DNA from 4 places in the Paenibacillus sp. CFBP13512 genome. Region 4 is predicted to be linked to each of the others. Evidence: riboswitches for the same ligand, from Rfam matches in the RefSeq annotation. Region 4 holds a riboswitch; each other region holds the start of a gene.
What was found. A riboswitch is a leader RNA that binds a small molecule or an ion and turns the genes downstream of it on or off. The one in region 4 is predicted to bind thiamine pyrophosphate.
Positions count from the first base shown of each region.

Region 1: another riboswitch for thiamine pyrophosphate. It lies ahead of PaeCFBP13512_RS15755 (ABC transporter substrate-binding protein); the one in region 4 lies ahead of tenA (thiaminase II).
Region 2: another riboswitch for thiamine pyrophosphate. It lies ahead of PaeCFBP13512_RS04870 (thiamine phosphate synthase); the one in region 4 lies ahead of tenA (thiaminase II).
Region 3: another riboswitch for thiamine pyrophosphate. It lies ahead of thiM (hydroxyethylthiazole kinase); the one in region 4 lies ahead of tenA (thiaminase II).

Region 1 covers NZ_QGAD01000011.1:13,109-21,296, forward strand. Annotated here, with positions in the region: gene PaeCFBP13512_RS15740 (bifunctional 2',3'-cyclic-nucleotide 2'-phosphodiesterase/3'-nucleotidase) at 1-990, opposite strand, end outside; gene PaeCFBP13512_RS15745 (aspartyl-phosphate phosphatase Spo0E family protein) at 1,321-1,497, opposite strand; gene PaeCFBP13512_RS15750 (pyridoxamine 5'-phosphate oxidase family protein) at 1,788-2,204, opposite strand; TPP riboswitch at 2,443-2,554, shown strand; gene PaeCFBP13512_RS15755 (ABC transporter substrate-binding protein) at 2,671-3,711, shown strand; gene PaeCFBP13512_RS15760 (MTH1187 family thiamine-binding protein) at 3,732-4,022, shown strand; gene PaeCFBP13512_RS15765 (ABC transporter permease) at 4,031-4,828, shown strand; gene PaeCFBP13512_RS15770 (ABC transporter ATP-binding protein) at 4,815-5,633, shown strand; gene PaeCFBP13512_RS15775 (TatD family hydrolase) at 5,630-6,430, shown strand; gene PaeCFBP13512_RS15780 (ATP-binding protein) at 6,485-8,188, opposite strand, start outside.
Region 2 covers NZ_QGAD01000003.1:88,729-96,916, reverse strand. Annotated here, with positions in the region: gene PaeCFBP13512_RS04900 (thiamine diphosphokinase) at 1-247, shown strand, start outside; gene PaeCFBP13512_RS04895 (GrpB family protein) at 451-999, opposite strand; gene PaeCFBP13512_RS04890 (MoeB/ThiF family adenylyltransferase) at 1,016-2,074, opposite strand; gene PaeCFBP13512_RS04885 (thiazole synthase) at 2,077-2,844, opposite strand; gene thiS (sulfur carrier protein ThiS) at 2,846-3,049, opposite strand; gene thiO (glycine oxidase ThiO) at 3,040-4,212, opposite strand; gene PaeCFBP13512_RS04870 (thiamine phosphate synthase) at 4,221-4,856, opposite strand; TPP riboswitch at 5,100-5,209, opposite strand; gene PaeCFBP13512_RS23630 (ATP-binding cassette domain-containing protein) at 5,373-6,266, opposite strand; partial or broken gene PaeCFBP13512_RS23625 (ATP-binding cassette domain-containing protein) at 6,341-6,929, opposite strand; gene PaeCFBP13512_RS04860 (hypothetical protein) at 7,226-8,188, opposite strand, start outside.
Region 3 covers NZ_QGAD01000018.1:8,676-16,863, forward strand. Annotated here, with positions in the region: gene PaeCFBP13512_RS19340 (DUF3048 domain-containing protein) at 1-1,122, opposite strand, end outside; gene PaeCFBP13512_RS19345 (DoxX family protein) at 1,554-2,081, shown strand; gene thiE (thiamine phosphate synthase) at 2,313-2,990, opposite strand; gene thiD (bifunctional hydroxymethylpyrimidine kinase/phosphomethylpyrimidine kinase) at 2,983-3,798, opposite strand; gene thiM (hydroxyethylthiazole kinase) at 3,917-4,735, opposite strand; TPP riboswitch at 4,906-5,008, opposite strand; gene PaeCFBP13512_RS19365 (alpha/beta hydrolase) at 5,194-6,024, opposite strand; gene PaeCFBP13512_RS19370 (DUF1129 family protein) at 6,173-6,841, shown strand; gene PaeCFBP13512_RS19375 (TetR/AcrR family transcriptional regulator) at 7,008-7,574, shown strand; gene PaeCFBP13512_RS19380 (MBL fold metallo-hydrolase) at 7,807-8,188, shown strand, end outside.
Region 4 covers NZ_QGAD01000009.1:194,311-202,498, forward strand. Annotated here, with positions in the region: gene rlmN (23S rRNA (adenine(2503)-C(2))-methyltransferase RlmN) at 1-754, opposite strand, end outside; gene PaeCFBP13512_RS14845 (ArsR/SmtB family transcription factor) at 798-1,115, opposite strand; gene PaeCFBP13512_RS14850 (nuclear transport factor 2 family protein) at 1,284-1,661, shown strand; gene PaeCFBP13512_RS14855 (energy-coupling factor transporter transmembrane component T family protein) at 1,930-2,670, opposite strand; gene PaeCFBP13512_RS14860 (ABC transporter ATP-binding protein) at 2,667-4,265, opposite strand; gene PaeCFBP13512_RS14865 (ECF transporter S component) at 4,243-4,839, opposite strand; gene tenA (thiaminase II) at 4,857-5,543, opposite strand; TPP riboswitch at 5,688-5,791, opposite strand; gene PaeCFBP13512_RS14875 (TIGR01777 family oxidoreductase) at 5,963-6,859, shown strand; gene rluF (23S rRNA pseudouridine(2604) synthase RluF) at 6,976-7,683, shown strand; gene PaeCFBP13512_RS14885 (Abi family protein) at 7,779-8,188, opposite strand, start outside.

The sequences.
Region 1 (8,188 bases), on a different contig from region 4:
GTCGCCTTGTTGTTTCAATTCAAGGTCAATAATACCCAAGTGATCGCCCCAGAATCCTGGCTCTACAGAAGGAACACCATTGATTGTACCTTTTTCAAGATCAACGCCTGTTTTCCCAGCAAAATCAGCACTAGGGAATACTTTGTGTGCATGTCCGAACATAATCGCATCAATACCTGGCACTTTGCTCAAGTACAACACAGAATTTTCTATCAATTCGGTCTGTGGAATATCTTCAAACCCAGAATGCGGAACAGCAATAATGATGTCTGCGCCTTCTGCTTTCATTTGTGGAATAAATTTGTTCGCTGTTTCGATAATATCTTTAGCAACCACTTTCCCCGACAAGTTTGCGCTATCCCATTGCATGACTTGAGGTGGTACGAAGCCAATAACGCCTACTTTAATTGTATGCTTAGCTCCACTTTCGTCAGTTACTTCTTTATCTAGAATAAGGTAAGGTGTAAAGTAGTTCTTCTCGCCTTTACCTGTACCATCATCTGTATAAATATTAGCATTTACATAAGGGAAATTAGCACCTTTTAACGCATTGCCCAAGAAATCAAGGCCATAGTTAAATTCATGGTTACCGATATTTCCAGCATCGTAGCCCAATTGGTTCATGGCTTTGTAGACAGGATGAACTTCGCCTGTTTTTAAAGGATCGACTTTAGCTACATAATCGCCTAACGGATTACCCTGCAATAGATCACCGTTATCAATCAATACACTATTGGTTGCTTCTGCACGAGCATTTTTGATCAATGTCGCTGTTTTAGCGTAACCGTATTGATCTGTAGTTGCATCTGAGTAGTAATCATAGTTCATTACGTTAACATGAATATCTGTTGTCTCCAACAAACGCAATTTCACTGTAGATTCAGAAGAAGTGGTTTCTGCTGCAAAAGCAGGAACTGCCGACACTGCAAACAATTGCAGCGCTGCGATGACAGTAATTGCTTTTTTAAATGTTTTGTTTCCTAAGTTCAAAATAAAAAACCCCTCCCAAATATATTCGCATTTGCTTGACCTTTTACGACTTTATCTCTGCGCCCGATATGTATTATCAGCATGAATAACTCGCTTAACCATAATTCATGCTGTTTTAAAACGATTACATTATATATTGTAATCTATTTATAGAATAGGCAAGATAAAGAAGAAAAGGCTACCAAAAGAAACGCATGATAGAATTGTATACTATCAGCTGATATATTTGAAGGGTTATTAGTTCTATTTTTTATGAAAATGATATTTATTTTACGAAAAATTCTATATTTTACATGATTGTGTCATGTTTCTTTTCATAAAATCTATACATTAAGGTATTAAAAAATCGGCATCTTGATCTTTATATTGAAAATACATATCTAAAATTCGATCTAATTGCTCGGACTGATCCAACACACGATAATCACGTACTCCGTGTTCTTCTGCCATCTGGTTCAGTATGCGGCGTTCCTGTTCGATCTGCTGTTCAATCTGTTTTAAATTCAAGGAAACCACCTCCAGTATAGTTCCTTTACAGTTCTACAATAAGAACTTTCAGTTTATCCCACCATCGGCATTTTACATGTTATGATCTAAAATAATTCTACTTATCTTTTTATACCTTATTTGGGCATACCTTATCAAGTTCCTCAAGTACCTATTTTATCCTTTTTCTGGAAATAAAAAGACGAAAAAACTCGGAATTTGAATTTTGCATTCATTTTACTTGTTTCGCAAATTCAAATCCCGAGTTTTTTATACTATTACTGCCTATTTAATTCTTTTGAAAAAGAATATTATGCAGTCCAAGTTTGTTTGTTGCCATCTTTATCTGTATATTCAATCGTTTGTGGTTTGATATCTAGGATCACATAATCAGGATCTTCTGGACCGGAGAACCATTCTTTAAATTCTTCTTTCCAGACACGTTTTTTGAGTTCGTCGTCTGTAGATACAGAACTTACGCCTTCAATTTCAACGACTTGACTTGTGCCGCCTTTTTCATAACCCAACAATACATAACAGTTCGGATTTTTTTCTAACTCTTCGACTTTATGTGTTTTGCGGTTCGTCGCGAGATGAATATTTAAGCCTTCATTATATAGCGCCATATAACGTACTTTAGGTTTGTCATTTTCTACAGTACCTAGTGCACAAAATGGGTTACCTTCTAATGCAGTCAAAATTGCTTGTTCTTCAGCTGTTTTACTCATGATCAATCTCCTCCTGTATATAAACGTATGGGTGTATTCAATTTCTTAGTCTATGTATATCAAATAGATATGATAGAAAAAGATTGAATGGAACTTTATTAGTTACAAACTTCCGTATATGTAAATACCCTTAGACAGAGTTCCTGAACCGAAATAGATTGTCTATTGCTGATGACAACGCATTCTCTGTACTGGACAGTTGATACCCTCTGGTCTATAATTACAATGTAAAAAAACCGCATACGTACAGGGGAGCTAGTTGCAACTGGCTGAGAGTGTATTGTGATAAATACAGACCCTTATACCTGATCTGGATAATGCCAGCGTAGGAAAGTAACAAGTCGTTATATGCTGTATGTTGAGCTTATAATTGCACCTATGTCGTCCCGATGGGGGCGTTTTTTTTATGCCTTTTATCAAGTGAAGACCGATTCTACTATTTGATTGAACAGAAAGAAGGGTTAGGATGATTGGAAATAAAAAAGGGTGGCGGAAAGGCTTACCATGGTTAATGGTAGGTTTATTATGGATCACAACTGCATGTGGTTCAGCAGCAAGTACAACCAATACAACAGATGAAGCGGGCAATACATCTGCACTTAAAGATGTCAAAGTCGTTCTAGACTGGACACCTAATACAAATCATACCGGCTTATATGTAGCCCAAGCACAGGGCTTTTATAAAGAAGCAGGATTGAATGTCGAAATTATAGCGCCCGGACAAGGCGGAGCAGATACGATGGTCGCTTCTGGTGAAGTGCCTTTTGGAATCAGCTACCAAGAAAGTGTCACACAAGCTAGAGTTCAAGGTGTTCCACTCGTCTCGCTTGCTGCTGTTATTCAACATAATACTTCTGGCTTCGCGGCACCTACAGATCGCGGGATCAAGACGCCTAAAGATATGGAAGGCAAATCCTATGGCGCTTGGGGCTCTCCTGTTGAAGAAGCTGTCATGAAATCGATTATGGACACGGACGGCGGCGATGTTAGCAAAGTTAAAAGTGTGAATATCGGGAATGCCGATTATTTTACAGCAGTACAAAAAGGAATCGACTTTGCCTGGATATTCTACGCATGGACAGGCATAGAAGCTGAACTTCGTGGTCAGCCGTTAGATATGTTATATGTTAAAGATTATTCTGACCAACTGGATTACTATACCCCTGTTATCGTAACCAATGAGAAGCAGATCTCTACCGATCCTGAATTGGTCAAATCATTTATGGCGGCAACCAGTAAAGGGTATGAATATGCGATTGCGCATCCAGACGAATCTGCGGATATCTTGCTCAAAGCTGTTCCTGATCTTGATCCTAAATTAGTAAAAGCCAGTCAAGAATGGTTATCTCCACGTTATCAAGATGATGCACCACGCTGGGGTGAACAAAAACAATCCGTCTGGGAAGGATATGCCAACTGGATGTTCAAGCAAAAATTGCTCGATAGTCCATTAGATGCAACTAAAGCCTATACCAATGATTATTTACCTGCGGCAACGACTAAATAGAGAATAAGGAGATGGATAGAATGGCACATACGTTACTCAGTATTCAAGTAATTCCCAAAACACAAGCAGGCGAGAACTCTTATGATTATGTAGATCGGGCGATTGAAGTGATTCAAGCATCCGGCGTGAAATATGAAGTTCATCCACTTGAGACTACTATGGAAGGCGAACTTAGCGAATTGCTAGAAGTGGTTCGTCAAATGCATGAAGCTTTGGTGGAGAAAGGTAGTCCTAGTATCATTTCTCAGATCAAGATTGCACATAGTCCATCCGGTATCAGTATGGATGGATTGACCGAGAAGTACCGCTAATGTCTGCTATGAGATCATGGTGGAAAAGCATATGGCCGCCCCTGGGGGCGGTTGTTTTATTATTGGTCATCTGGCAATTGGCAACCAGTCTATTCCATATTGAAGCATGGATTCTGCCAAGTCCTGCGTTAATTGGACATGAAGCTTGGAGTGAAAAAGATCGACTGGGTCTGCATACATGGGCAACTTTAAAGTTAACATTATCCGGTTTTAGTATCGGGGTCGCTGTAGGTCTACTGGTAGCAGGAGTACTTCATTACACTCCGTTTCTACGTTCAGCGCTATATCCGTTATTGATTTTGAGTCAAAATATTCCGACGATTGCACTGGGACCGCTACTTGTCATCTGGTTCGGATTTGGTATTTTATCCAAATTAATCGTGATTATTCTCGTCTGCTTTTTCCCGGTCACGATTGCGGCACTCAGCGGACTGGCTACAACCGATCGAACAATGCTCAATTATATGCAAATGATTGGTGCTTCCAAAAGCCAAATCTTTTGGAAATTAGAATTGCCTTTTAGCTTACCTTCGATCTTCTCTGGCGTAAAAATTGCAGCAACCTATAGTGTGATGGGTGCAATTATCGCAGAATGGATCAGCAGTAGTGAAGGAATAGGCTACTATATGATGTTACAGAAATCAGCATTCCGTACTGATCATATGTTTTTAGCGATTCTAGTCGTTGTCGCTATCAGTCTTTTGTTATTTATGATTATCAATCTTATTGAAAAATGGTCTATTCGTTGGCATCATCCTGCATCGATGCGTTCTGGCAAAGGAGGTTCCAAAGATGTCGATCAATAAATCTCAATCTTCACCTATCATCACGAACACTTCTACGCCACTGTTAGCATTACAACAGATCAGTAAATCTTTTGCACAAGGCAAGCAATCTTTACATGTGCTACAAGACATTTCTTTACATGTTGATCAAGGAGAATTTGTCTCGATTATCGGCCCTTCCGGTTCAGGTAAAAGCACACTGTTACAGATGATCGGCGGTGTGGTTCTTCCCGATCAAGGTGATATTCTGTTGGATGGTCAAAATATAACAGGACGTAAAGGATTAAGTGGCTATATGCCCCAACAACCGGCACTGATGCCATGGCGAACGATTCAGGATAATGTAATTCTAGCGCGCGAGGTTGCAGGCTTACCACGTAAAGAATCACTAGACTTAGCACGTCACTGGTTGGACAAAGTGGGATTGGGTGATTTTGCTTCTGCTTATCCTCATACCTTATCTGGCGGTATGCAGCAACGAGTCGCTTTTCTTAGAGCATTGCTAGGTCCTCGTGACTTACTTTGTCTGGATGAGCCATTTAGTGCTTTGGATGCTTTTACACGCAGTGAGATGCAATCGTGGTTGTTAAATATTTGGGAAGAGAATAGACGATCGGTTATTTTCGTTACACATCATATTGAAGAAGCTTTGCTGTTGTCCGATCGCATCTATGTACTGTCTCGTCGTCCAGCGACCGTTCTACACAATATTGTTGTACCTTTCCCGCGCCCAAGACGAGAAGAGATTACCGATGATCCAGCATTTATTGCTTTACGTAGACAACTGATGAATGCGATGCGTCATACAGACGAAGGTGATCTATGATGAATAAGGTCTATGCTCCATTGATAGATAGTCATATTCATCTGGATCAATATGATGATCCGAAGATTGAACAGATGATTCGGTCATTAGCTGATCTGAATATTCAATCTTTAATCAGCGTCGCAATGAATCTGTCTTCCTGTCAGCGCACAGAACAGCTTGCTCAGCGCTACCCGTCTATTGTTCAACCTGCGTATGGTTATCATCCAGAACAGCCTTTACCTGACGCTCAAGAGCTTCAGACGTTATTGTTGTGGATCGAACAGCGTATGGATCAACTGATTGCTATTGGAGAGATTGGATTACCTTATTATCGTCGGCTTGAAGCGATAGAACGTGGCGAGTTATTGGACGAGCAAGGATATCAAGATGTGCTGTCTGCGTTGCTCCAATTGACTGCTCGTTATGACAAGCCTGTGATCTTACATGCAGTCTATGAAGATGCTGCAATCGCTTGTGATTTGCTAGAGCAATATGGCATTACCAAAGCACATTTTCATTGGTTCAAAGGATATCCTGAAACGATTCAGCGTATGATCCATAACGGTTACTCCATTTCATTTACACCGGATATCCAATATGAGCAGGAGATTCAGCAATTAGCAGCCGTATATCCTGCTCATCTCGTTATGGTTGAAACCGATGGGCCGTGGCCATTTGAAGGTTCTTTTGCAGAACAGATGACTCATCCTATGATGACTGCTGATGTATGCCGTGAATGGGCGAAGATTCAAGGCCTAACGGAGAAAGAAGCACGTCAGATACTGTATCAAAACACACTATCTTTTTACACATAAAATAAGGCACACTGTCCATTATGCGGACGATGTGCCTTATTATTTTAATGTAAATTATTTATTTTGTTCTTGAGTCTGCTCTTGTTCAGGTGAGCTGACTTGATCAGGCTGCTCCCAATCGGAAAGCCATACCAAAATAACAGATAACAACTGTTCTACATTCATCGGTTTGCTGATGTAATCAGATGCTCCTGCTTCAATACATAATTCACGATCATCTTTCATCGCTTTTGCAGTTAACGCAATAATAGGCAAGTCTTTCCACTTTTCCTCTAAGCGAATCCAGCGCATCGCTTCATATCCATCCATAATCGGCATCATCATATCCATCAATACAATATCTGTAGATTCGGCATGTAGAAGTGCAATCGCTTCTTCCCCATTTTGTGCACTACGAACATGCATCCCTTTGAGCTTGAGCACGCCTTCTAGTGCAAAAATATTACGCAAATCATCATCAACCACAAGCACAGATTTGCCTTGTAATCGAGCCAACGAATCTTCTTGTTCTTCTTTGTCCATCCATGTTGGAGATACAGGCTTGGTCACAGGCTGTCCTTCTTCATTGATAGCAAGTGAAGGAAGGTATAAGGTAAATGTACTGCCTTTACCCAATTCACTTTGAACCGTTACATAGCCCCCTAGCAATTTGGAGAACTCACGACAAATAGATAATCCTAACCCTGTGCCTCCATACTGACGCTCTGTAGTACCATCTTCTTGCTGAAAAGCTTCAAAGATTAAACTTTGCTTATCTTCTTTGATTCCTATTCCAGTATCCGTTACCGAGATCGCTAACATATAATCCATCTGCTCAGGAATACTATATCCTTTAGCCACAATCGACTCATCTGCCAATGAAATACTAATTGTTACAGAACCTTTACTTGTAAATTTGAATGCATTAGAAAGTAGATTTTTCATGATTTGTTGTAATCTTTTCTCATCGGTATAGAAGACATCTGGCACATTTTCATCAATATGAGAATGGAATTCAATACCTTTTTGCTCTGCAATTTTGTCAAAGCTATATCCCATGACTTCAGGTAGATCATAGACCGCTACCGAATCACGTTGTACTTCAACCATCCCTGCTTCTACTTTAGACAAATCCAAAATATCGTCGATTAGGGTTAACAAATCTTGCCCGGATCGATTGATCACTTCTCCAAAATGTGGAACATCATCTTCTTCATGCTGTTTTTCTTTTTCACTAATCAATTGAGACAGAATTAAAATACTATTGAGTGGTGTACGTAATTCATGGGACATATTCGCTAAAAACTCCGATTTGTACCGAGAACTACGGCTCAATTCTTCTGAATACAATTGAAGTTCTTTTTGCGTGATCTGCAATTCTTCCGTTTTGATCTCAGCATAGTGATTACGTTCACGAAGCTGTTCATTGGTAGCTTGCAGTTCTTCTTGTTGGACTTGTAGTTCTTCTTGTTGTGATTGCAGTTCTTCTGTTAGTGTCTGAGACTCACGTAATAACCGATCCACTTGCATCCGATTATCAATATTGTTCACAACCACGCCAAAAGTATTAGCGATACGTTCAACCAGTTGTTGCTGTCTTTGTGAAAATCCGTGAATTGTTCCTAACTCAATGACAACGACTGTACGATTTTCAAATAAGATGGGTACAATCATAATTTCTTGAATAGGAATAACGGTTGCACCTGTCTGAATACGTATCGGGTGATCCGATGGAGCTTTCATGATATGAGTCTGTTTTTCGAGGGCCGTTTGTCCAAT
Region 2 (8,188 bases), on a different contig from region 4:
TATGAATAATTATATTTCACTTACTAGTACTCAAGCGGTTATCGAAAATCGTGGTTTTCCTTATATTTCATTGTTGCCTATTACTTCTGAGGTGACCGGTATTAATCTCACCGGATTTCAATATCCGTTAGAACATGCTACTTTACGTATGGGTCAATCCCGTGGTATTAGTAATCATTTGATTAATGAAGAAGGTACAGTGAGTATTGAAGGTGGTTTACTACTTATTATTCAAAGTAGAGATTAATCGCTCTATTTTAATCATATAGGTTGTAATCGTGCTTATGATCAGTTCATAGTATTACATACAAAAATCCATGTATGAAGAGAATATTCTCTTTGTACATGGATTTTTGTATACCTCTGTAAAGTTATTGATCGCTATAGAATCTGTTTAGTCATGATAAGCTTTCTTGTACGCATAATAAGATTAAGTTAATGAGACCGTTCTTAATGATGACCTAGTACTTTTTGTACAAAATCTGTTTTGGCTTGCGTATAGGCTTCTCGATCATCTTTGTTATCTACAGCCAACTTTTGCTTTAATTGAGCATATTGCTCTGCCCATTCTGGATGTGCGATTAAGCGATCACGAAACAACAGTTGATTTTTCCATTGTTCTCCTTGTTGCAATACGATATGCAAATGAGCAACACGCTTATCATTGATTACTTTCACAAAAAATCTACGATGTTCTTTACCATCCAATTCAGGCGGTACATAATTCCAGTTTTCTTTTTCCAATACAGAAATGATCGCTGGTAATGAATCAAAAGAATCTGTGATTGCCATCATATCAATAATAGGTTTGGCTGGTAGATGTGGTATCGCTGTACTACCAAAATGTTGAATATCATTTATCGCAAACGGAGTTAATAATATCGTTAATTCATTTTTGTACATCTGCCCCTGTTCTACCCATTGTGGATCAGGTTGAGCAATTTCAATAGCTTCTGTTGCCCAGACAGGCCAAGTTGATTCATTGTGAATATCAGTCAATATGATCCTCTCCTTTTTAACCAAAATATCTGTGATATAAAGTACGCGCTTCTGCAATATCTTTAGTACCGTGCACCATTACACGTCCATCACGGAAAATAACAAGACGTTGTCCACTTTGCATCGTCATAGATACCAAAAAAGGAGTAACACTGACTTGATGTTCTTCCAATTTAGCTAAGCGCTGAGCGGTTTCTTGCAAGTCTACGGTTACTTTTTGTGCAGGACGAATCTGTACCGTGTCTCGACCGCATAATACTTCGGTTTTACTTTGACCGGCTTTTGTCAAATAAGGATACGTGGGTTCACTGCCACAAGAAGGACAATGAGGTTTGCGTGCGCTGCTCATTTTGATCGAAACTTGTTCATTGTTCCATAGGTCAAACGATAACAATGTACCTCGCAATTGATCTACATTACCACTAAGTAACTTAATTGCTTCTGTACATTGATGAGCTACAACCATCTGCACAGCTGGAGGAATAATACCTGAAGTATCACATGTATCTCCGCCAAGTGGTGCAGATTCCATTAAGCATTGCAGACAAGGAGTAACTCCCGGAATAATCGTAAATGTAATACCATAGCTACCTACACAACCACCATATATCCACGGAATATTATATTTTTGTGAAATGTCATTAATCATAAGTCTTGTCTCAAAGTTATCGGTTGCATCCATAATAAGATCTACACCTTTAGCTAGATCTTTCATTTCATCAGCAGTAACATCTGCAATATGTGCCTGTATATCTACTTCAGAATTGATCTGTTGTAGACGACGTTGAGCAGCGATCGCTTTGGGCATACGCTCTTGAGCATCTTGCTCTGTAAAAAGTTGTTGCCGTTGCAAATTGCTCCATTCCACATAATCACGGTCTGCAATAATGACTTTACCTACGCCTGCTCGCACTAACGTTTCTGCTGAACTCGACCCTAAAGCTCCAGCGCCTACAATAAGTACAGTAGCTTCTGCTAAATGTTGCTGACCTTTTTGCCCTAATGGAGCAAATCGTTCTTGTCTGGAGTACCGATTTTGTTGTTCAGGTTGTTGCTCTATGTTGGTAGTATTCACGTTCAAGTGGTAATCATCCCTTCTGCTGGGCTACTTGCCACAGCATACTCACGTACAGGAATCATGCCTGCTTCCCTTCCTAATCGACCTGCTTCTACCCCCAGCTTCATTGCTGTTGCCATTTGGACAGGATTGGTTGCACCTGAGACTGCACTATTTAGCAGTACTGCATCCGCACCTAATTCCATTGCATAAGCAGCATCTTTAGGAGAACGTATACCTGCATCTACAATCACAGGTACAGTCGCTTGATCGATAATCCATTGTAAAGCAGATGGATTGAGTATTCCTTTACCCGAACCGATCGGTGAAGCACCCGGCATAATCGCATGTACACCAAGTTGCTGTAGACGTTTGGCTAACATGTAATCATCAGAGATATACGGCAGCACAATAAATCCTTCTGCTAGCAAGACTTCGCAAGCTTTTACAGTCTCCAAAGGATCAGGTAAAAGCAACGTATCATCTCCGATAACTTCTACTTTTATCATATCACATAATCCAGAAGCTTTTGCTAAGCGAGCGATACGGATCGCTTCTTCTGCTGTTTTGGCTCCTGCGGTATTTGGAAGTAATTTGTATTTTTTGAGATCTAACATTTCCAGAAAGTTCGGTTCATTCACTTGATCTAAATTCAATCGTCTGACAGCAAAAGTTAGCACTTCTGTACCTGAAGCTTCAACAGCTTGATTCTGAATCTGTAAATCTGTAAATTTCCCTGTTCCTAATAATAGCCGTGATGTAAATGTATGTGTACCTATCGTTAACAAATCAGCCACCTCCTACAAAATGTACAATCTCTAATATATCTTTGTCTGCCAGTGTAATATGCGGATGTTCTTCTTTTTGCAAAATTTGTTGATTATGCTCTACAATGACTGTTTTTTGACCAAGCGATAATGATTCTAGTAGTTTGGATACGGTATTGTATTCAGGTTCTACATATTTCCGATTGCCATTAATTATTAATTCCATATAGACACTCCTTCGATTGTAGATAAAGATTTAGTTGATAGAGATTTCGACTTTCGTAAAGCTCGTTCTGGTGAAAAACAATCGGGAATATGACCTGTATGATTGTTTATGAGTGCCTCTGCTATCCATTTTGCTGTGCCAGCAGCCAACAACATTCCATTGCGATAATGACCGGATGCTGTCCATAATCCAGCGAGCGGTTGAATTTGCCCCAAGTAAGGTAATTCATCCGGTGTTCCAGGTCGTATGCCTGACCAACAACGTTCAAACGTAGCTGATCCCACCGCAGGTAGAAATTGCTCCGCTCCAGACAACAACTGAGCAATTGCAGAAATATCTACTGTTGTATCTGTACGTTCTGGTTTACTCGTAGCTCCGATCCAGATTCGATGATCGCTTTTGGGAATCATATAAATGCCTTTTCCATAGATCGTATGTCCAAGATACTGAGAAGGCGTACTAACTTCGATTAATTCTCCTTTGACCGGCACAAAAGGCAAATGATACTGCTCTGTTGCTAACAATTGTTGTGTACACAAGCCTGTTGTTAAAACTACTTGTTCAGCATAGATCTCCCCTTGGTTAGTGATTACACCTGTAATATGATCTTTCTTTTGCGAATGTAGTAAGCGATATACTTCAGTCTCTGGATAAAAATCAACATGATATTGAATCGCTGCTTGAACAAGGGCTTGATTGAGCAAAGCTGGAATTAATTGCGGTTCATCTGGATTGTAGATCATGCCAGAAGGAGCATAAATATATGGCTCCACTTGTGCTAAATGTGAAGGACTCCACCACTCTTTGCGATCTACTTGGGAATCAGTATGTGTAGGAACAGCAGTCATGGGTAGCAAAAATCCTTCTGTTCGCAGTCCAATATCAATCCCTGTCTGCTCCAATAGATCAGTAGCCAGCTTGCTATAGAGCGATTGACTGTATAATGCCAATTGATACAACTCTTGATGAGCGAAATGTTCTGAATGAGCCGCTAACATTCCACCTGCTGCCCCTGACGCACCAGAAGCGGGTTGATTTTTTTCCAGCAAAGCGACTTTGACTCCTTGTTGTACCAGTTCATAAGCAAGCGCAGCACCGATAACGCCAGCGCCTACAACGATCACGTCATAATGATTAGTCTTACCATTCGATAGATGAACCATCCGCCGATTCACTTCTTTCCTAATGATTGTGATTGTAGATCGGTAAAAGTAACTTGTTGAATACTTTCGTTATATAACCGACAGACATGCTGTGGATGTTCCGCTTCAAAAATACCCGACATGACAGCTATTCCTGTAGCACCTGCTTGATGAATGTCTTGGCAATGTTCGGGTTGAATACCACCTATAGCAATCACAGGTATAGATACAGCATGACAAAGCTTTTCTAATTGATCTAATCCTCGTGGACTCAGATCTGGCTTAGAAGTAGTCGCATAAATATGTCCATAAAAAAGATAATCTACCCCTTCATCTTGAGCTTGTAATGCTTGCTCTATGCTATGAACAGATCGCCCGACTTTCCATCTTGAAAGAGGATCATCTGTAGTTATATAAGACATATGTTCACTTAAATGCACACCACCTATATTCAGATCCACTGCTAATTGAGATCGGCTATTGATCCTGATTTTGGATCGTGGCACTCCTGTATGAATCAACTGCTGGACAGCATCAATGATCTGAGAATCAGACCACTTTTTTTCACGAATATGAATAGCGGTTGTCCATGAATAGATCTGGGAAGCTATCTTTACAAGCTGATCGATCGATTGTTGACCTGTACTGATGGCATGAAGCTCCATAAGATATATGCTCTCCTTCCCTCAAAATATGTATAAGTGAACGCAAAAAAGCCACTTCTTATGAATAAAGAAGTGGCTAGTATAAACTTAGAAAATAATGATTCTTGTCTGAGATCAAACAAGATTATTATTAGAATAACGGACAACATATCGACAATCCTCATAAGCTAATTCTGTATAAAATAATTTCTGCTCCATACAGTCAATGACTTAATCGTACATGCAATATGATCTAACATTTCCGTAACTCTGCTACCACTTCCCTACGCTGGTATGATCCAGATCAGGTACAAAGGGTCCGAAAGCAATATCTACTTTCATCTCAGCCTCAAGCGGCCCCCCTAGTGCATTCAAGCTATTCGATTTGTTATTCATCTTAGCAAACAGATTTCGATAAAGCAAATCATTATAGAAATATAATATACAAATAATGTAAATCAAAAGCAAATATACATCCAAAATTATTATAAATAAATGATATTGTTAGCTTTATTTATAAAAATATTTATACATCTATTATTTTGCTTTAGCTTCAGACCATTGCTCAACATCCCAAATTTTAGTGACCCAATCTTCATAAAATTCAGGTTCATGAGAAACAAGCAAGATCGTACCTTTGTATGCTTTTAAAGCACGTTTCAGTTCGTTTTTAGCATGAACATCCAAGTGATTGGTAGGCTCATCGAAAAGTACCCAGTTGCTTTCACGTAATAAAAGTTTGCATAAGCGTACTTTCGCTTGCTCTCCACCACTTAACATACGCATAGGACGTGTAATATGCTCATTTTTCAATCCACAACGTGCTAGGTGACCTCGAACTTCATTTTGACTCAAATGAGAAAATTCATTCCATACTTCATCAATCGGTGTCAATTGATCCGGGCGTACTTCTTGCTCAAAATAAGCCGAATGTAAATAATCGCCAAGATACGTTTTACCACTAACCGGTTGAAGTTTACCTAGAATTGTTTTGAGCAAAGTTGATTTACCTACACCATTACAACCTACGATAGCAATTTTCTCGCCACGTTCAATATTCATAGTCATTTTAGGCAATAAAGCGTGAGTATAACCGATCTCGAAGTCTTTACCTTCAAATACCGTTTTACTACTTGCACGTGCTTCTTTGAAATTAAATGTCGGCTTTGCAAATTCTTCCGGTTTGTCGATTCGCTCGATCCGATTTAATTGCTTTTCACGACTTTTCGCACGTCCTGATGTCGATGCACGTGCTTTATTTTTTTGAATAAATTCTTCTTGTTTTTTGATAAAATCTTGCTGTTTTTCAAACGCTTCAATATGTTGATGCTTTTGAATATCTGCCATTTCCAAAAACTTAGCATAATCAGCTGTATACCTATTTAATTTGGCAAATTCCAAATGATAAATAACATTAACAACTTGATTCATGAAATCCGTATCATGCGAAATCAATACAAAAGCATGTGGATAGTCTTGTAGATAACGTGTTAACCATTGAATGTGTTCTACATCCAGATAGTTGGTAGGCTCATCTAATAACAATACATTAGGCTTTTCAAGTAGTAATTTGGCAAGTAATACTTTGGTACGTTGTCCACCACTTAATGCTGTTACATCTTTATCAAGTCCGATTACATTCAGACCCAGACCATAAGCCATATCTTCAACTTTGGTATCTAGTAAATAGAAATCTCCAATTTCCAGTTGTTCTTGGATATCACCCATTTGCTCTAACAATACTTCCAATTGTTCAGGTGAAGCATCTGCCATCTGGTTAGTGACTTCGTTTAGTTGTTGTTCTAATTCCAGTAAAGGAAGAAAAGCATCTTTAAGTACATCGCGTACTGTTTTTCCTTCAGTTAGCTTCGTATGTTGATCCAAATAACCATAACGTACACGCGGAGCCCATTCGACTTTACCGCTATCTTTTAACAGTTTACCTGTCATAATATTCATTAGTGTTGATTTGCCAGCGCCATTCGCACCGACTAAGCCTACATGCTCTCCAGCAAGCAGACGAAAAGATACATCCCGAAATAATGTCCGGTCTCCAAAATTATGCGTTACATTTTCTACTGATAACAAACTCATGTTAAATAATGCTCCTGTCTATATTAAATATCTCTTTTTTAAATATGCACCGTTACAAAATTGCTACAGAGTGTATTGTAACATAAGCAGAAGCTGTCTAGAACTGAAAATTTTCATTTTTTTACATTCATTTTCTGATCAAGCAAATATATTTACTACTTTTTGAATAAATTTGAACACCGTTGTAAGTGAATTTATTACGAACAAATGAATAAAAACGATTAATAAAGCTTGTAAATAGGTAGCCATTCGCTTGAGCGATTCTTATTTATTGTCGCTCTCCAATTAGTAAATGATTAATGTATTAAAGGATTACGACAATCATGTAGAAAATATCCTGATTTCGCTGCTTCTTTGGCATCGGTGAATAAATCTTGAGCAGGCGCAGGTAACTTACAGCCATTAGGATATGCATATTTAATACCTGAATCAGGATCGACTGTTCCTAACCAAGAAGTCTTTTTCACTAATCGTCCTCCACCTAGAGCATAATTGTTGTAGTAACCGCTACCTGTAGGAATCCCCTGTAAAAAAGATAAAATACCGATATCATTGATACTATTATTCCATTCCTCTTGCGAGATCGTTGGCAACGTAAATGTATAAGAAATCCCGTAACGAGAAGCATATTCATTATGCTTGTTAATATAATAAGCCAAATCTTTTTGTATCGAACTCACGATAGCTGTACGTCTAACTTGCTCAAAGGTATCCATTTGGTCTAAAAGTGCGATATCTGTCTCATTAGCTAACTGCTCTGCTTGTCCATCTAATACTTTGCCGGTATTTGCTTCTGTCACATGAACAGTATGATCTAATGTAAATTGTATACTGTTACCTTGCGCATCTGAATACGCATACGGCTTTTTGGGATGCCATGTATGTCTGGCATTGGATGATCCATCTGCACCTATGTAATTTTCGGTGGCATAAATATAATACCCATCATAATCTATCACAACAATAGCAGGAATATAATGCAAAAGGTTTTGCTGAGCCGATTCATCACCACGAATACCAAAGTTCAAATAAAGTGTATTCAGAAATGTCTGTAAAGCTAGTTCTTTGTCTGCTCGAAAAAACTTCTCAGAAGAATATCCTGCTTCATATTGTTGCTGTTCATTAGTACTCATAACCTGACCTGCGTCTTGAGAAGCGGTCCGAAGTGCTGTAGTGTACGAAATTTGTAGACTGGATGCTTGTGACTGTTCATCGGTATGTAGTCCACTTAGCCAAAATAATGGAAAGAAAATAATTAC
Region 3 (8,188 bases), on a different contig from region 4:
ACTGCTAAAGCGAATCACATCTCCACTTTTCTTGCTCCACTGACCTTTGATCTGCTGACCTTGTTGAAATAACATCGCTTCTCCACCGTCATTAAGATTTAAGCTTAATCTGCCAATATCGTCTAATACTTTGTAATCTCCGCCCAACACCATAACATTCGAAGCAGTTAAAGGCTTTCCACTATTCAGATCAATATGCGGTTCATTATTCATACTACGTGTGTAAAGTCCGGTGGTGGAATTATATTTATACCCGACTTTATAACTTTCTAGCAAAAATTGAAGTTCGATCAATGACGCTTTGGTTGCTGTTGTGGCAGAGGATGTTGAGCTTGAATCATTAGCACTAATACTATCTTTAGTATCGGCAGAAAAGGTATCTACTTTGAGTGAATTAGTGTCGGTTGGAACTGAAGAATGATCTGTATTTAGTGAATCGGTTGTTGTACTTGTTGAAGATTTAGCAGTTGTAGAAGGTAGAAAAGGATAGGTTGGAATCGTGATCTCTTGTTTGTAATTTTTTTGGAGTGCACCTTTACGTAATTTCTCTTCATTCGTATATAAATTATGAGGCGCTTTACGGCTGGAATCTCGCCAGAATGGAGCACTTGCATTGGTGATCTCATCTAAATGCTCTTTCTTTCCTTGTTGCAATATACTGTACGCTTCCGGGCTACCTCCGGCATGAACAAGCAATGCGCCTACACTTTCCCCGATGCCGATTAAATACGGACGAATACTCCGCACAGGGCCGATCGTCACATCCCCATGATAACTCTGATATACAGCGATCAGACGAGTGATTCCTCCTTCGGCTAGCACTTCATAGACCATATCTGCTTGTGCTAATCCTGATTGTGGACGTGCCGCAGGTGCATTGTTAATCATGACCGCAATCGGTCTAGCTAGAGAAGGTTGCTTTACAGGTAATCCGGTAAGTGGAGCGGTATAGGCCACTTCTGCTGGCTTTTCTGGTGCGATCGGTTCAGTTACTTTGGCAGGTTCAGGTTGTTGCTGTGGTGCAGGTGTAGCCACTTCAGCAGACCCGCAACCGATCAGACTAGCAGTGAGTACAAGTGGAATCGTCCATTTGCTTACTTTCCATAATCCAGATTGATTCATTACAATAGTATCCCCCTCAGTGATTAGCATCATTATGCAATGTAGCAGATCGTTGTCATCTGCACAGTAGGATACATTCCTACTATAGAACACACATATGAACTTCAAATGAATTAAAATCGGCTGGCTGTTTATGTACAAGCAGAAGATGTAAACCACGGTCTACTTCTTATTAAAACATAAGCTTCTTCTATATAGAATACATATGAAGTAATTAACGAATACCATCATCCAAACATCTACTTCATTTATATATACCATATTTTAACAGTTCAATAATAAAATATTAAAAATTTATCTAAGATTGTGATTTTTATCACATTTTAAAATTTAGTTGTGATTTAAAATAAAGACATGGAAGAGATGATCATCACCAACTCAACAAGTTAGCACAGACTTACAAAAATAAAACATTATTCAGGGGAGTGGCAATCATGAACAGATGGCTAAGAGAAAACAGTGTGGCAATGTGGTTATTAACTATACTACGGGTATATATCGGTTTTAAATGGATCGCTGGTGGATGGGAAAAATTAAGTGGTGGCGGATTCGATGCTACTGGATTCTTAACAGGTGCTATCGCCAATACAGGCGGAGAACATCCAAGTGTACAAGCAGGCTGGGGCGCATTTTTACAACATTTCGCTTTACCAAATGTAGCACTATTCAATGTTCTTGTTCCTATCGGTGAATTCCTTGTCGGACTTGGATTAATCTTAGGTGCATGTACTACACTTGCAGCACTAATGGGAATGGTAATGAACTTCGCATTCTTGTTCTCGGGCACTGTAAGCACCAACCCTTACTTGTTACTTGCTGAAATCTTCATTATCGTTGCCGGTGCAAATGCTGGTAAAATTGGTCTAGATCGCTGGATCGTTCCTTACTTACGCACTCGCTTCTTCAACCGTCGTAACAAACAACAAGATACCTTGCCTAATCAGCATAAAATCGCTTAACGATATAAATAACCGAATCAATTGGCTTCTATAGAATGATCGATGTTATTCGCAGTAACATATAGATCATCACAAGGAGAACAGAAAGAACCTACTGTACAATAGATAAAAAAAATAGAAATCCACTTGAAAAGTCATTCGCTACACCGTACTTTAAGCTACGGTATACAGAATGACTTTTTTGTACTTTATTTTGATTAATTTCTATTCGAATCAACTTCAAGCCGTCTATTACTGCTTTTGATTGGCAATAAAGTGCTTGGTGAGTGTATTCAATTGCTCCGTAGCTTGCTCGACGTTGTTTTGTCCTGCAATGGCAGATATCACTGCTATTCCATCGGCTCCTGCGGTTAAGATCGGCTCTGCATTATCTGCATGAATACCGCCAATACCTACTAATGGAATATGTATCTGATGGTTCTTAAGAGCTGTAATCGTACGTGTTCCTTGTACGGCTTCGGCATCAGCTTTGGAAGTGGTCGGATAGATCGGTCCTATGCCTAAGTAATCAGCTCCATCTTGAATAGCTTGTCTAGCTTCATCGACCGAATGAGCAGATACACCAATCATTTTATTTTGCCCAAGACGTGCACGAATCTGATCGGCAGGTATATCTTCTTGCCCTACATGAATCCCATCGGCGTCTAGTGCAATCGCTAATTCAATATCATCATTCACTATAAATGGAATCTTATGCTCTCTACAGATCTGTTGAAGAGATTCAGCCAGTTGGTAGTACGCTTGCCCTGTGAGTGCCCCGACCCCTTTTTCACGAAATTGAAAAAGAGTAATCCCTCCTGCGATGGCAGATGTTAATACTTCTTCTGGTGGTTGTGTACAATTGACACTACCCATCACTAGATAAAGGCGTAAATACTGGCGCAATTGGTGTTGATCTGGCTTAGACATTATAGACCCGGCTCCTTTGTTGATACGCAAAATGATTAGTAGGCCCATGATCGGAACCAATTCCCAGTCCATCTTCAATCGCGGCTTGAATAAATTGCTTGGCGGTATCTACAGCTTCATGGATCGATTTACCTTGAGCTAATGTTGCCGTTAATGCCGCTGAAAAAGTACAGCCTGTCCCATGCGTATGCATTGTATCAATACGCTGGCTTTCAAAATATTCAAAATGTTGTCCATCATACAACAAATCCACAACGGTTGAAGTCGATGCATCATGTCCACCTTTAATCACTACATACGTTGCACCCATATCAATTAACTGTGTGGCGGCTTGTTCACGCTGTTGCATGTTGGTGATCGATATCCCTGTGAGTAGCTCTGCTTCTGGTAAATTCGGAGTGATGATCTCTGCTAACGGAATCAGATCCGAGACGAGCGCTTGTAATGCTTCTTGTTGCAAAAGCACAGATCCGCCTTTGGCTACCATCACTGGATCAATCACTAGATGTTGCCACTGGTACTGTTTTACTTTTTGAGCGACATGACGAATAATCTCAGCGCTAAATAACATCCCTGTTTTGACAGCATGCGGTTGTAGATCTGTACCGATTGAATCCAATTGCTGAATAATACCTTCAATTTCTACCGGATAGACTCCTTGTACCCCTTTTGTATTTTGAGCCGTAACAGCAGTAAGAACAGACATACCATAGACTCCGAGTTCTTGAAATGTTTTGAGATCGGCTTGAATCCCTGCGCCTCCTCCACTGTCTGAACCAGCAATCGTTAAAGCTTGATATACATTCATCTTTTTCACTCCTTTGGATATATTAGATAGAAGATGTCGCGCTTATCTTGCCAAGCGCTAATCGTAAGATATTTTGTTACACAAAAATCACGTTTTATTTGATTAGAAGATGTCGCGCTTATCTTGCCAAGCGCTGGACTTTTGCGATTTTTGAATGGGTGGATACGATATCGGGTGTGACTAGAGAGAGTTGATTGATAAATTCGATCTGAAAGCTACCTGTGCCTTGTCCTGCGGTCTGTTGGTAAGCAATCTCTGCTGCGATACCGTAAAACGCTAGTGCTTCAACTACAGCGTTTAAGCGTTCTTGTGACTCTGTAGGATCAGCCACTGCGATAAATGCACCCACAACAGCACTGAGCAGGCAACCTCCGCCTGTGACCCGTGTTAAGATGCTGTGACTATTTGCAATGGTATAGGTGGTATTGCCATCAGTGACCACATCTTTTTCGCCTGTGATCGCTACGATACATTTCAATTGGCGAGCCGCTTGTTCAGCAATCTCGACCATATTTCCTTCGCCTGCTCCTGCATCTACGCCTTTGATATGCCATTGTTCGCCGATGACATTAGCGACTTCAGCCACATTGCCACGTAACACATCAATCTGGATATGCTCAGTAATCTGTATCGCTGACTGGGTACGATAAGGTGTCGCTCCTGCTCCTACCGGATCAAATACAACAGGTACACCTGCTTGATTGGCTGAGCGTCCTGCTTGGAGAATAGCTTCGACTGTATAAGGATCAAGCGTACCGATATTGAGCACCACAGCACTTGCCATTGCAGCCACATCTGTTACTTCTTCATGGGCATATGCCATAAAAGGAGAAGCGCCCAAAGCCAGCAATCCATTGGCTGTAAAATTAGTCACGACCATATTCGTAATATTATGAACAAGTGGATTTTGTGCTTGTACTTTTGCTAAAAAGCTCATTTGATTAGCCTCCTGTAATAAATAGATATTTTGCGATTACCTCATTCTATTTGGATTATATGTAGAAAAGGTTAGGGTTTATATTATAAGAGCTGAACGCAATAAAGACCCATCCATCTCTAAAGAGACAAATGGGTCAAACATTCATTCAGGTAGACATAACTTGAGTGAAAATTCAGCCTCCACTTCCCTCCGCTAGTATAATCCAGATCAGGTTCCAAGGGTCCGAAAATTCATTTTCGTCTCAGCCAACAGGCTCCCCTAGTGAAATCAGTAACTATTCAATTGTTCTTTCTTACCATACCACTGGTGAATGATCTGGTAAAGAGTGAGAAATTGGTTAATATCTTACTATACAAGCGCTTGGCGGTATAAGCGCTACTTCTTCTAGTCCAATCGAACATGATTTTTGCGATAGCAAAATATCTTACGATATAAGTGTTTATATTGCCAAACGCTTATATCATCCAGTGTTGCCAATCGGTCTGAGCCACTTCACGTCCTGTAAGCCATTGACGAGTTTTGTCCAGTAATTCACGTCGGTGTGTACCGTTAGAATACGTATGATCTGCTTGAAAAATGATCTCTTTATCACAGCGTCCTTCTGAACGTGTCCAGAATACTTTCTGATATAAAAAGGCATAATCGACAGGGATCACATCGTCGCCTGTTCCATGAATAACGAGCACATCGCCATTAAACTGCTTGGCTTCTTGAAACGGTTGATAATTGCCAAGTGAATCAAAGTATATCGGCGTAAATGAATACCCTAGATGGTCGGCTTTGCCTTCGATCACTGCTTGATCGTATTTGTCACGTCCTGTTAATTTGACGATATCGTTAAATGGATGCCCTACTGCTGACCAGAGCACCAGACTTTTGACACGTTGATCGCGTACCGATGTCAGAATCGCTACAGCTCCGCCCAAGCTATGTCCAATTAAAGTGACCCGTGTCGGATCAATATCACTGCAAGTCATCGCATAATCAAGTACAGTACGAGTCTGAGCAACCATTGATTCTAAGCCTTCATTGCCATATTCGCCGCTGCTTTCACCGCAACCTGCATAATCAAAACGAACCACCATATAACCGTCAGCCGCCAATTCACGGGCTGTACTAACAAATAGGCGATCCACTCCAATGCGGCTGCCTACAAAACCATGGCAGATCACAATCAGCGGTGTACGGCTTTTGCCCCGTCCGGCTAATTGCGGTTCCTGTTCTGGATAATGAATACTAGCTGTCAGATCCAAGTCGTGATGTCGAATGACGATATTACGTTCCATGATGATTCCTCCTTTTAAATAAACAATTCCGATCAGTTTAATGAGCTTTAATCTTGAAATCATATTATCATTAACGCTAGATCATTGTCAACGCAAGGAAAGTATGGCAAAATAATAGATTCGAACAATGAGAATGGAGGAATAAATAATGAGCACAATACGCCAGATGGTTAAGGATATTAATGTTGTACGAGATCAGTTAAAACCCGAAAATTTAGATTACTATGATGATGTGATTGTTCATGTACGGGATGCACGTATTGATCGTGAAGCTGGTGAAGAATTACTTTTAGAAATGGGTCATCATTTATTAGATGCACAGAAAAAAGGAAAAACCGCCAAACAGTTATTTGCTAAAGATTCGATGGAATATGGCAATATGTTAATTCGTAATTTACCCGAAAAGCGTCAATTGAGCAAGCCGATGTATTACTTGATGATTCCTTGGATAGCGCTCACATGGGTTTTTCTTATTCAAGCACTGATGGGACTATTTCGAATCAGTATTAGCGATTCAGGAATTGTCGGGCAGATTAATGTAGCCACACTGATTATTGTCGCTGTCGGTTCGATTGCTTTAGTCGAAATGCTAACTCGATTTACCGATCAACCTGTTGAAAAAAGTGACACTACCAAACCGGGTATGCAAATCAATGCTCGCGCTATTTTGACGTACTTGGTAATTTTGATTTTGATTTTTGGTGTAGGTATCTTTTTACGTCAAGTGATGCCTGTGATTACGATTGTACCGTGGGTGAGTTTACTGTTATTTGTGATCGGAGTAGTTGGACAGAAATTTATTTTTATGCGCAAATAACATCGATGATCTCTAGTAGATAAGATGAGTAGATTAATATTCTATTTTGCTAATTCTATGATTATAAATTACAATAACGAAGAATTGATGAATATGCATAGCTGATAAACGAATCCTATTCATTAATGACGAATAGGTATAGTTATAGTTGAAGGAGGTTTATACATTGCCACCTCGTGCCGGTCTTAATCTCCAATCTATTGTAAAAGCAGCCACAGTCTTAGCAGATGAACACGGGCTACATGAAGTGACACTAACCGTATTAGCTAAAAAGCTAGGTATTCGTTCGCCTTCTCTTTATAATCATGTGAATGGACTACCAGGATTACGTCGTGAAATGGCATTAACTGGATTGGATCAGCTCAAAAATGTACTGATGCACGCTACTGTAGGCAGATCGGAAGATAAAGCGATTCGTGAGATGTCGCGTGCTTATCTTGAATTTACCCGTGCTCATCCCGGACTATATGAAGCGACGCTTTATATTTCTGATACGGATGATGAAGAATTGGATACAATGAAGAATCAAGTATTAGAGTTATTTACTCAAGTGCTCGCAGGGTTTGATCTAAATGACGATGCTCTTATTCATGCAATACGTGGACTACGCAGTGTTCTTCATGGATTCAGTTCTTTAGAAAGAACAGGTGGATTTGGTCTGAAGGTAGATGTGAATCAAAGCTTTGAACTGATTATTGATACCTTTTTACAAGGTTTGCATACTTCGCAATAACAATCATAAATCTATCCATACACCATTTCTATTGAGATTCGGTACCTTTGTGTACACCAATCTATCTTTAGAATGGTGTATTTTTTTATGGTTATGTCTAAATTATCGTGTACTCATGAGTAGAAAAAAACAACTTTTAAGCTAAAGAAGATATATATTTATTTAAATTATGAATATAGTTATTGATTAAACTAATACTATTAGTTTATAGTGTAATTAAGAGGTGATTGATATGAGAATAGTTAGTAAAAGTAAATTACATCAACTTATTTTTTTACCCGGTGTTTTTCCGGTAAATTGTTATATAGTCGAAGAAGAATCCAGTCTGACGTTAATTGATGCAGGATTACCTAATAGTTACAAAGGGATTCAACAAGCGATTGCTCAGATTGGTAAGCCATTAGGTGCTATTATTTTGACCCATATTCATGATGATCATGTAGGGTCATTAGATACATTACATCAACGTTATCCAGATGTTCCTGTGTACGTTTCGGAGCGAGATGCACGCTTGATAATCGGTGATATGACGTTAGACTCGCATGAACCGCAGACCAAAATTAAAGGCAGTGTTCCCAAAAAACTACAAACTCGTCCTTCTGTTTTGCTTCATG
Region 4 (8,188 bases):
TCAGATAATATTCTACAGCAGACATCAATTGCTCTAGCGGATACGCACGGTTAATTTTCATAATACGTGTACGTAATTCGTTATTCGGTGCATGTAATGAAAGTGCAAGATTGACCTGAAGATCGCTATCTGCAAATTCTCTAATTTTATCAGGCAGACCACTTGTAGATACAGTGATTCGCTTAGGAGCGATAACTAGACCTTTGCGGTCTTTCACGATATTTAAGAAATCGACCATATTTTCAAAGTTATCAAATGGTTCGCCGATACCCATTACTACGATATGAGTCACCAATTGGTCTTGCGCGGCTGCATCCAGATGGAATTGTACTTTCATAATCTGCTCGACAATCTCACCCGCGGTTAGATCACGACTTTTCTTAATCAGACCACTAGCGCAAAAGCTACAGCCAATATTACAGCCTACTTGCGTGGTGACACAGACCGATTGACCATACTTCTGACGCATCAATACGGTTTCGATTAAGTTGCCATCTTCCAAACGGAACAGAAATTTTACTGTACCATCGGCAGATTCTTGCTTCACATGTTCGGTTAATGTTTGAATCGCAAAGTGCTCGGTAAGCAAAGCGATACAAGCAGGATTCACTTCAGTCATTTTATTAAATTCAGTTACACGCTGACGATACAAATAGTCCCATACTTGACTTGCGCGGAATTTCTTATGTCCACGTTCACCTAGCCATGCTGATAATTGATCTAATGTTAATCCATAAATGGACGGTTTATTCATGGTATACCTTCTTTCAAAGCGAATAAATTTGAGAATATATAGATTACACTAGATCTTCTTCTTCGGTTTGAAGAATCGATGTTAGTAATCCAGGAAATTGAGTGTCTAGTTCACTGCGGCAAATGCTATAAAAATGCTGTCTGCCTTCGATGCGTAATTGGATAAGCCCTATTTCGCGCAATATTTTAACATGATGAGACAATGTTGATTTGGAAATATGACTCATCTGAAAACCTGCACAGCTTTTTTCTCCATGATGGGCAAGACACAGTAGTATTTTCAGTCGCACAGGATCACTTAGTGCACTGAATACGTCTACAAGCTTGATTGGTGTCGGTGCTACAGCTTCTAATATTTTCATACTCTTCAACTTATCATTTATTGGAGCAAGTATCAATTGAAAAGTACGATTTTGGTCGAACTATTTATTACTTTGAAAATGTGCTACACTTTATTAGTTCGATTTTCATCAAACTATTAATCAAAATAACGGTATGATTGTGTTTTTAATCAAAGGGAGATTTGTAAAATGACAACCGCAGTACACACACTAAATGACTATTTTCGCTTATTCGATGCTTCACGTACTGATGAACAAGCGATGGAACAATTACTGAATTTATTTATTCCTGATGTAGAGATCGTATTAAATGGAGCATCACGTAAAGGATTCAAAAACTTTATCGACATGTTCTATCAATATAATATCGATATCAAACATATGCATGAACCGTGGGAACTGCAAAACAACGGAACCTACGAATCCCGCTGGGCAGTATGTGGAATGTCGAGCGAAGGAACCGTATATGCCAAAACAGGCATTGATATTGCTCGTGTAAATGAAGAAGGTCAGATTGTCTATTTAGAAAATGTACAAGAAAACCAAGATGCTTTTAGTAAATATTGATACTTCTATGTAGATTAATGTCTATGTTTATTGCGATAGGATCTGACAGCTGTGATTGTGATCCATGTAAATAGTGCAACGATAGCAATCAGTATTCCCATCGTAATAAACAAACTGCTCCATACGATATGCAAAAGGCTCACCTCTTTTTTTATTAAAGACTATTGGTAATTATAGTAAGTTTACATAAGCTATGATCGGCATGCAAATACTATAGAAGTTAAAAGAAGGAGCATCTTGACTACAACAAGATGCTCCTTCTTTTAATCTATATTTTTAATACTACAGCTATACACAGAACAACTACTAACAATAATCCACAGTACCATCCATCTTTCCCCGTTAATTGCGGAGTCAGATAATACGTGCGCTGGCGTGTGCCTGTGAATCCGCGTGCTTCCATAGCTATCGCTATTCGTTCAGACTTCCGAATACCCTGAGTGAATAGCGGTAGGGCGTAGCGGATGAAGGATTTCCAACTATTCTTCTGCTTATATCCTCTAATCTTATGTGCTGATTTCATTTGAGCTAGTTCCATCTGAAAAAGCGGGATAAAGCGAAATCCAGCTAACAGTCCATAAGCCCATTTAGGCGACAATCGGCATTGGTGGACCAGACTCATAATCATAGCAGTCAGATCGGTTGTAGACGTAAACAGCAAGCCATACGTGACAAAGCCAAGCATACGAAGTGCGATCATTAGTCCATTGTTTAGACTTTCTTCGGTGATATGGAACCATCCCCATTGCCACAGAGTATGCTCCCCTTTACCAAAAGCCGCCATCATCCAAAAAATCATCACAAAAAAGATCGTATACGGCAATAACCGTTTGAGCAAATAAGGAATACGCCATCCACCTAGCGTCAATCCAATCACCAGTGCTACTATCCAGATCGCTAAGGTGATCCGAGGATCAGTGACTGCCATCAATACACACATCACTAACAAATGAGTTACCAACTTGATCGTCGGATTCAATGTTGATAACCAAGAGTCATTACTTTTCATATAATACTCCGCTCCTTCTCTGGCTTCATCAGTTGATAATGAAGCGGAGCAATAATCGCATGATGACCGATAGATTCGGGATGTGTAAATAGATGATACGGTGCACCATTGTAGATTACTTTGCCCTGATCAAACACAATCACTCGATTGGCGTATTCATCGACCAGATCCATATCGTGTGTAACCATCACAATTGTAGTACCTTGTGCTTGCCGTTGTTGCAATCGCTTGATCAATTCAGCCGATGTACGGGCATCTTGTCCGAAGGTCGGTTCATCTAATAGAAGTAAAGATTGGTCAAATAACAACATAGTCGCTACACTCAAGCGCCGCTTTTGCCCCAGACTGAGTGTAAATGGATGTTGATCCTGATAGTCTTCTAAGCCAAATTCCTGTAGCAACTGTACCGTTCTGGCATACACTTCTTCTTCGCTCCAATTGCGTTGTCGTCCTCCAAAAGCAATCTCATCAAATACAGTATCTGTCACAAATTGCAGTTCAGGATTTTGAAAAACAAATCCTGCTTGCTCATATAGATCGCGATCACTCCACTTTTTCAAAGGGATATCTTGAAAGTAAAGTTGCCCGCTACGGATACGTTCTAGACGGATCAGGCTTTTGAGAAATGTGCTTTTGCCACTTCCATTCGCACCGACAATCGCTACCCATTCCCCTGACGGAATACGGATATTCATATCACGCATCACAGACTTTTGACGATAACCGATATCCAGTTGCTCGGTTAAAATGATAGCAGACCCACCCTTACCTTCTTGGTCTGCATCTAATGCAGAAGCACGTCGTTGTTGTAAAGTCTGTTGCAATCGCTGGGCTAACGGATGCGAAGGATGGTCTTGCACATCGTCCCATGTATACGGAAATAATTTGGGTTGCCAGATGCCTGCTTCTTGCATCTCTGCTCGATATCGCTGGATCATCTCTGCTGGCTCTCCTTGCGCAATCATAATACCTTGCGCATTCATAAGGATGACTCGATCCATCCACTGTATACAGCCATCTAAAGTGTGCTCGACAAATACCATTGTCTGTCCATGCTGATCTGCTAGCTCATGTAGCAATTGAAAGATTTCTTTACGACTGACTGGATCTAATTGTGCAGTCGGTTCATCGAAAAAAAGAACTTCTGGTTCAAGCGCCAACAGACAGGCTAATGCTAACCGTTGCTTCATGCCACCAGACAATGTCTCGATCGGCGTATGCCCATCTATATCCAGACCTACTTGCTTCATGACAGCCTCTATCATGGCATCCATTTGAGTACGGGGAATCAAGCGATTTTCTAAGCTAAAAGCGATCTCTTCATCCACATGAAGCATGCAGAACTGGGAATCTGGATCTTGGAACATGACTCCACATTGAGGGGCTAATCGAATCTCACCTTCCACCTCGGCTTCTACATGTTCAGGAATAATGCCTGATAACACAGATAATAGTGTCGACTTCCCACTTCCACTTGGTCCCAAAATAAGTACTTTTTCACCTCGTGAGATCGACAGATCAATACCGTTCAAAACGTTAGCTTCTCGATTATAAAAGCGTACCGACAGGTCTTTACACTCCAGAAGCGATTCCATTAGGTTTTCCCTTCTTCCGCCGTGCTTTCATAATTTCGTATTGATCCAGCACTCCTGTTTTGCACAAAGCTTCTACGACAATCTTGGCTAACCCTCCACCTAAGATCATTCCGCTGATCATTTGAATAATCAGCGTTAACAGCAATACCTGAGTTGTATAGTAACCGAATCCGTTAGCAATAACGTTATAAAGGACTCCACCTACCGCTGCCAATGCACCAGACAACATGAGAGTCATCAAGTTATACCGTTTGTAGCCAAATAGAGCGAAAGCAATCTCTGCTCCAATCCCTTGAAACACACCGATCAATAAGGCAGATAAGCCAAAATGACTACCGGTTAATAGCTCTACCGCCGCAGCCGCTACTTCAGCGATCAATGCCGCCCCTGGCTTACGAATAATATAAGCCACAATCGGGCTTGCTATAATCCAGATGCCAAACATAAATCCTGCACCTACCGGTCCAACCAGTGCTGAGATCGGTATCCATAACGTAGACCAACCTAGATAAATCACACCGCAAGCTACGGCTAAAATAACTGTTAATACAACCTCTTTCATTTTCCATGTCATATGGATCGGCTGAGCATTCATACGCGTGCAACCTCCATCGGTACAGGCCAATCTTGTAGCGTGTAAGCCATATCCCAGAACATATATTCAAATTGACAGCTCAGTAGAAAATGTTCTTTCATACGTGCACGATGTGCAGGTGTTGTCTGCTCTGCCCATTGATCTAAGCGAGCGCAAAATTGATGCGTTATTGTATCTGTTCGATTGCCATAGAAGCTGATCCAATCATAAAAAGGATGAGATGCATCAGGCTTCACCTCTTCCAGTAACTTCACACCAATTTCCCAGTATGTCCACGGACAAGGCAATAATACAGCCAAAATATCACCCAGATCACCTTCATGAGCTACCGTTAACATATGACGAATATAATGATGAGACGAAGGCGAAAGCGCGTATCCTTGTAAATCTTCATATCTTACGCCTGCTACATCACAGAAATTATTATGAGGATGAATTTCACTATGAAGCACAAATGAAATCTGTTCATTAAACATCGCCATATCTTCGCGTGTTGGGCACTTGGCAATCGCTGTTCCATAGATACGCATAAATGAATTCAAATACTCAAAATCTTGTTTTACATAATGGATTAACTGCTCACTACGCAGATCACCTTTGGCAATGCCTTGAACAAAGGGATGATTGAAAATCGCTTCAAAAATAGGGTCTGCTGCCTGTCTAATTTCCTGTGAAAATGTCATAATTGTATCCTCCTTAGATTGAAGCATCAGGATCGATGCTTGGTTAATAAAGAAGGACCACTGCTGGAATATATGGAAAAATACATGCAAAAAAGCCGCCCCGTGATGGAGCGGCAGAATAGGTGTACGTATTGTACAGGTACTCTTGCACAGTCTCCACTTTCCTACGCTAGTATGAACTAGATCAGGTTCCAAGGGTCCGGGATCTTCCCGTCTCAGCCTACACAAAGGCTCCCCTAGTGGTCATTCGATTCATTTGCATCTTACTGTACACACGATTGAAGAGACTGTCAACTGCTATAAGAATCTTGTGGTTTCCTTTTTTTACCGTTATACACTTATAAAATGGTGTAAAATATAGATATTATTAGGTATTTGCACGCAGATTAAAATATCTGAATAGAAGTGAGTTGATGGGGATGACACGTAAAGTAGTATTAGCAGGCGGTACCGGATTTATCGGCCAGTATTTGGAAAAAAAGTTTACAGCTATGGATATAGATGTTCAGATCATTTCCAGACAATCTCCACATATCGCATGGGATGATTATCAAGGGATTGTGCAAGCGTTAGATGGCGCAGAGATGGTGATTAATCTGGCGGGGAAATCGGTCAATTGTCGTTATAACGAGCAGAACAAACGTGAAATTATGAATTCCCGAGTAGAAACCACACAGATTCTTGGAAACGCTATCTTGGATTGTGAACATCCGCCTGCCGTATGGATAAATTCCAGTACAGCGACTATTTATCGTCATGCAGAAGATCGTCCGATGACCGAGACGAAAGGCGAGATCGGGACTGGCTTTTCAGTCGATGTTGCCAAAGCTTGGGAAGAAGCTTTTTTCGCGTTTAACCTTCCTCATACACGACAAGCGGCATTACGAATAGCGATTGTACTCGGTCCGGGCGGTGGGGTTATGACTCCTTTTCAAAATCTTGTTCGCTTTGGACTAGGGGGTCATCAAGGATCAGGCAAGCAGATGTTTAGCTGGATTCATGTTGAAGATTTATTCCAAATTATTTTATTTATTCAAGAGTGGGAATCTCTGGAAGGAGTATTTAACTGTACGTCACCGAATCCAGTCACCAATCGGGAACTGATGGCGACCATGCGCAAAGTGATGCATCGTAAAGGCGGTCTGCCTGCTTCCACATGGATGCTGAATCTAGGTGCTCGAATCATCCGTACCGAGCCTGAATTGGTACTCAAAAGTCGCTGGGTGGTTCCTAATCGCCTGATCAAAGAAGGATTCATGTTCAAATACGGTCGCTTGGAAAAAGCACTGCAACATATTTTGCATACGAAGTCATAATCTATAGATCTGTGAATGATTCTTTTAAAATACAGCAAAAAAGGGTATCGTAGAGATAGACTTGAGTTCGAGCAGAATAGCTGACTCAAAAATTAGAGTTAAAGGTGTGCTTATACGTGCGAATTAATAAATATATTAGTGAATCTGGAATTACATCCCGCCGGGGTGCTGATAAATGGATCAATGAAGGTATTGTCACGATCAATGGTGTGGTTGCAGAGCTTGGAAGTCAGGTGGAAGAAGGCGACGACGTTCGAGTGAATGGCAAGCCGATCCAAGTGGAACAGGAAAATGTCTATATCGTGCTTAACAAACCGGTAGGCATCACCAGTACAACCGAGCGTCATATTCGGGGGAATATCGTTGATTTTGTTAATCATCCTTTACGTATTTTCCATGTCGGGCGACTCGATAAAGACTCGGATGGCTTGATTATGCTGACCAATGATGGCGATATCGTCAACGAAATTTTACGTGCTGAAAATAAACATGAAAAAGAATATATCGTAACGGTCGATCAACCGATTACGCCTTCTTTTCTAAAAAACATGGCTTCTGGTGTAGAGATTCTCGATACGGTTACATTGCCTTGTCAGGTCGTTCAACAATCCAAATATGTATTCAAAATCATTTTGACTCAAGGCTTGAATCGTCAGATTCGCCGGATGTGCTCTGCTCTTGGTTATGAAGTACGTGCGCTACGCCGTACACGTATTATGAATATTCGTCTGGGTAATTTACCAACAGGCAAGTGGCGTGACCTGACAACTGATGAACTGAATCGCTTATTCCGTGATCTGGAATATACGCCGAAAAAACGCTAACACAACGAAAAATAAAAAGACCTCTTTGATGATCTGTTACCGAATGTAAGGTAGCGGATCAAGTAAAAGAGGTCTTTTTCACTTAGATTATTATTTCATTTTTTTAAAACAGTATACCAATCTGGCGGAAATCCTATTAATGTTCGATCTATTTCTGAATACATATCAAGTAAATTTTTAAGTTTTTCTAACCAATCATTCCATACATCTTTGTTTGGGATGAAGTATTTCATAATCAAAATGGTCGAAAAAACTTTCTTATCATCTATAATTTTTGGCTTATCTTTTTTAAATAATTGAGGAGGATGTGGAAAATTTCTATTGTACACTCGTCCATAATGAGCACATATATTTCTAAGATTACTAATCGAATGTAGCCAACTACCTATATAAAACCCTTTTATACCGCCATAATATATATATCCTATGTAGTCTTTATCTTCCTTCTTTAAGTTTTTGAACAATTTAGATATCATTCCAAAAGTAGTAATTTCCATAGCTACCC